One region of the Streptomyces sp. NPDC002446 genome, then DNA from elsewhere that is predicted to be linked to it. Evidence: predicted binding sites of a transcription regulator. Region 1 holds the regulator's gene; the other holds the start of a gene.

Evidence for each region. The regulator HspR, encoded in region 1, represses chaperone genes until heat shock. The targets are predictions, from matches to a motif close to TTGAGNNNNNNNNNCTCAA.
Region 2: the regulator HspR is predicted to act here: its motif matches at 934-952, upstream of lon (endopeptidase La).

Annotation. Positions count from the first base shown of each region.
Region 1 covers NZ_JBSFYC010000123.1:11,063-13,456, forward strand. Annotated here, with positions in the region: gene ACWD6P_RS35785 (pyridoxamine 5'-phosphate oxidase family protein) at 1-263, shown strand, start outside; gene ACWD6P_RS35790 (hypothetical protein) at 695-1,099, shown strand; gene ACWD6P_RS35795 (heat shock protein transcriptional repressor HspR) at 1,206-1,658, opposite strand; gene dnaJ (molecular chaperone DnaJ) at 1,660-2,394, opposite strand, start outside.
Region 2 covers NZ_JBSFYC010000010.1:80,163-82,556, forward strand. Annotated here, with positions in the region: gene lon (endopeptidase La) at 1-911, opposite strand, end outside; gene ACWD6P_RS08575 (pentapeptide repeat-containing protein) at 1,032-1,877, opposite strand; gene ACWD6P_RS08580 (YfbM family protein) at 2,193-2,394, shown strand, end outside.

The DNA of each region.
Region 1 (2,394 bases):
TCGCGCGGATCATCACCCGCAAGGACAGCACCAAGGTCAAGAACATCCTCGCCGCCGGCGCGGACGGCGCCACCGTCGCCGTGTGCCAGGTCGACAAGGGGCGCTGGGCGACCCTGGAGGGCATCGCCCGGGTGCGTACGGAGGCGGAGACGGTGGCCGACGCGGTGCGCCGGTACGCCGATCGGTACGGGCGGACGCCGTCGCCGAACCCCGATCGGGTCATGATCGAGATCGCCGTGACGAGGGCGATGGGGCGGGCCTGAGAGCCCGCGTCCTCTCACCCGCGGTGCCTCAGGTCCAGACCTGACCGAAAGCGGACCCTTCACATCCGGCAGGCACCGTCCAACTGGTACTTAGGTACGACAGGAACCGAACAGCTCCGCACATTGACGAGCGACAGATGGCGGCAGATGAGCGGCATCGGACCTGTCCCGTGCAGAAGACGGCAGGCTGGAGGCCGCATGGCGTCGGCATTACGTATCGTGACGACCGTTCCGCGCCGTCCGCACCCCGCCAGACCGCGCCCACACGCCGAGCTCTGCCCGCGCTGCGGTGGCCAACTCGCCGTCAACCAGGACGGCTGGAAGATCTGCCACGCCTGCGGATACGCCTCGCCACCCGGTACAGCCCCTCCACCACGGGCCGCCCTCGGGGGTATCGTCGCCCCCACAGTCGCCACGCCCCGGAGGGCACGATGAACTCGGTCCGAGTCACGGCGATCGCCTGCCTGATGCCGCTGTCCGAGCTGGACGAGGATCCGTTCCTGGTCGACGACCGCAGCCAGCACGACATGTGCAAACAGTGGGCGGCGGCCCGTGACTACCACCTGACCTGCCAGCTCAGCCTGCATCAGCTGCGCGCCGACCACGGCGCGCTGTGGCGGGACGTCGAAGAGGGCCTGGTCGATGTGTTCGTGACGCCCAACCGCCGGGCACTGGAGAACGCCATCAACGGCGCCGACGAGTTCACCGCGCGGTGCGCGGCGGCCGGTGTACGGCTGGAGACCGCCGACCTCGACGAGCCGGTCTACACACTGGCGATGAAGTCGCAGGTCCACCGGCGGCTGTCGATGCCGACGGCCGGCTACAACGGCTGCTGACCGGACGGCACACAGGCCTGGAAGAACACTCACCGAGATGACAAGAAGGGCCGGGATCACCCGGCCCTTTTCGCCATGTGGATGCGGGGCACGCCCCGGCCGCCCGCTACTCGGACCGCTTGGGCCGCCACACCACCAGCGCGCTGGTCTGCTGGACGTCCTGATACGGCACCAGATCACGCCGATAGGAAGCGTGCACCGCCGCCTCGCGCTGGCGCATCGCGCTGGCCGCGCCCTCCAGGGCGCCCTGCAGCTCGGCGACCCGCTGCTGCAGGGCCGCGACCTGGTTCTCCAGCTCGATGATGCGCTTGATGCCGGCGAGGTTGATGCCCTCGTCCTGGGACAACTGCTGCACCGTACGGAGCAGTTCGATGTCCCGGGCCGAGTAGCGCCGGCCCCGCCCGGCCGTACGGTCGGGCGAGACCAGCCCCAGCCGGTCGTACTGCCGAAGGGTCTGCGGATGCAGGCCGGAGAGCTGAGCCGCGACGGAGATGACGTACACCGGCGACTCATCGGTCAGTTCATACGGGTTACGACGCTGCCCGCCCCGGCTGTCCATCTCAAGCTCCCTTCGCGGCCTGGAACAGCTCCGCCCGCGGGTCCTGCCCCGCGGTGGCCTCGCGATAGGACTCCAGCGCTTCCCTCGCCTCGTCGCTGAGGTCCTTGGGGACGACCACCTCTATGGTGACCAGCAGATCACCCCGGGTGCCGTCCTTGCGGGCCGCGCCCTTGCCACGGGCCCGCATCGTGCGTCCGTTGGGGGTACCGGCCGGCAGCTTCAGCGTCACCGGCGGGCCGCCCAGCGTCGGCACCTTCACCTCGCCGCCCAGCGCGGCCTCCGGGAAGGCGACCGGCACCGTGACGGTGAGGTTGTCGCCCTTGCGGCCGAAGACCGGGTGGGCGTCGACATGCACGACGACATACAGATCGCCGGCCGGGCCGCCCTGCTCGCCCGGGGCGCCCTTGCCGCGCAGCCGGATGCGCTGCCCGTCGGAGACGCCCGCCGGGATACGGACCTGCATCGTGCGGGCGCTCGTCGCGCGTCCGCTGCCCTTGCAGACCTCACAGGGATCCTGGGCGATCAGGCCGCGGCCCTTGCAGTCGGCGCACGGGTCGGTCAGCGAGAAGCCGCCGCCCGCGCCCCGGCTGACCTGGCCGGTGCCGACACAGGTCGGGCAGACCCGAGGCGTACCGTTTTTGTCGCCGGTGCCCGAACAGGCCTTGCAGGGCGCCTGGCTGGACATCCGCAGCGGGACCGTGGCCCCGTCGACCGCTTCGGTGAAGCTGAGCGTCAC
Region 2 (2,394 bases), on a different contig from region 1:
AGTTCGAGGACGGTGTCCAGCCAGGTGCGGATCCACGAGCCCTCGGGGCTCTGGTCGCTGGCCCGCTCCAGCTTGTCGACCTCCTTGAGGGCGGCCTTGCGGACGTCCTCGGGCAGGTCGGCGGCCTCGACCCGGGCGCGGTAGTCGTCGCCCTCGTCCTCCGGATCGCCGTTCAGCCCGGCGAGTTCCTTGCGGACGGCCTCCAGCTGCCGCCGCAGCAGGAACTCCCGCTGCTGCTTGTCGACGCCCTCCTGGACGTCCTTGGCGATGGACTCGGCGACGTCCTGCTCGGCGAGGTGGTCGCGCAGCGCCTCCGTGGCGAACTTCAGCCGGGCGACCGGGTCGGTGGTCTCCAGCAGCCGGAGCTTCTGTTCGGTGGTCAGGAAGGGCGAGTAGCCCGAGTTGTCGGCCAGCGCCGCCACGTCCTCGATCTGCTGGACGCGGTCGACGACCTGCCAGGCGCCGCGTTTGCGCAGCCAGCTCGTGGCCAGCGCCTTGTACTCCGTGACGAGTTCGGCGACGGTGCCCGGGAGCCCCTGTCCATCGGGCCCAGCGGGGACCTGCTCCTCGACGGTCGTGCCCGCCACCCACAGCGCGGCGCCGGGCCCGGTCGTGCCGGAGCCGATCCGTACCCGGCCCAGGCCCCGGATCAGCGCGCCGGGGTCGCCGTCGGACAGCCGCCCGACCTGCTCGACGCGCCCGAGCGTGCCGATGCCCGCGTACGTGCCGTCGATGCGGGGCACGAGCAGCACCCGCGGTTTGCTGCCCGGGGCGGCGGCGGCCTGCGCGGCCTCCACCGCCGCGCGGACGTCCGCGTCGGACAGGTCCAGCGGCACCACCATGCCGGGGAGCACGACCTCGTCATCGAGGGGCAGCACGGGCAGAGTGAGCGATGTGGACGTCGAAGCCATGATCTCCCCTTCGGCAATCAAGTTGAGCTTTACCCACTCAATGCCGGGGACCGGGGAGTTGTTCCCCCGCGCGCGTTCGCTGTGAGCGATCGGGCGGGGCGGGCGCCGGGGAGCGCCCCGCTACCAGTGCGCGGGGCGGGTCAGCGCCGCGGGCAGCTTGGTGGCGGCGTCGCCCCTGGCCGCGTTCAGCTGGGACTGGGTCAGGAAGATGGCGCCGGTGAGGTCGGCCCCGCTCAGGTCGGCGTCGCGCAGATCGGCCCCGATCAGGTCCGCCCGGCGCAGATCGGCGCCCTTGAGGTCGGCGGCGATCAGGTACGCGCCGCGGAGGTTGGCGCCCTGGAGGTCGGCGCCCTTGAGGCGGGCCCCCATGAGGTCGGCGCCCCGCCGCTCCTTCTTGCGGCCGGGGACCTGGGCCCGTACGAGTTCGCTGGTGCGCAGCAGCAGGGCGTTGACCTCGCCGCGGTGGGCCGGCACGTCCAGCGCCGCGAGGTCTTCCGCGCTGCCGCGGGTGAGGTGTTCGGTCCGCTCCAGGGCGGCCCGCAGGTCGGCGTGGACCGGGCGGGCCGCGCGCAGGGTGAGCGCCTCGGCGAGGTACCACAGCAGCTCGTGCAGCTGCCGCATCACGGGGAACACGTCGAACATCTGCCGGGCGGTGCCCGGTGCCTTGCGCCAGTCCTGTCCGCCGAAGGTGACCTGGGAGACCTTCTGCCCGGCGCCGAAGCAGTCGAAGACCGTGCAGCCGGAGAAGCCGCGCGTGCGCAGATCGGCGTGGATGCCGCAGCGGAAGTCGGTCTGCAGGTTGGGGCAGGGGCGGCCGGCGTCCTTGTTGATCGCGAAGTCCGCCGAGGCCGCGAACGGCAGCGCGACGCAGCACAGCCCGAAGCAGCTGCCGCAGTCGGACTTAAGGCCGAGCTCAGCGGTGTCCGGGATGGTCTGCTTGCGCTGCTGCGCGCGGTCTGAGGACAAGGTGCGGATTCTCCTGCGGCCGGTGTGCGCCGCACGCGGCGGCGCCTGGAAGAACGTCCATTCTCCCAGGCCGCAGCGGAACGGCGTGCCCGGCCGGTTCCGGCCGCAAGGGAACCGCCGGGGAACCGGCCGGGGAGCCGCCGGGAACCGGCCGGGGAGCCGCCGGGAACCGGCCGGGGAGCCGCCGGGAACCGGCCGGGGAGCCACCGTGGAACCGCTGAGGAACCGTCGTGGAGCCGTCGTGGAACCGCCGTGGGCGCCCAACGCACCGCGGGGCACCCGGCGTTGTCAGTGGTCGCCCTTAGCCTCGGATCCATGAGCATGATCGGAGAGTACGCACGTGTCACACCCGCCGAGCTCGACCGGGCCCTCGGCGATCCCGAGTGGGCGCTGAAGCTCGTCGTCGGGCGGATGGAAGCGGAGGCCGGGCAGCCTCCGCGGCCCGCCCCGGCGCGCTGCCTGGACGTCGACAAGGCCTGGGACGCGCTGGGTTTCCTGCTGCACCGGGCGGCCTTCC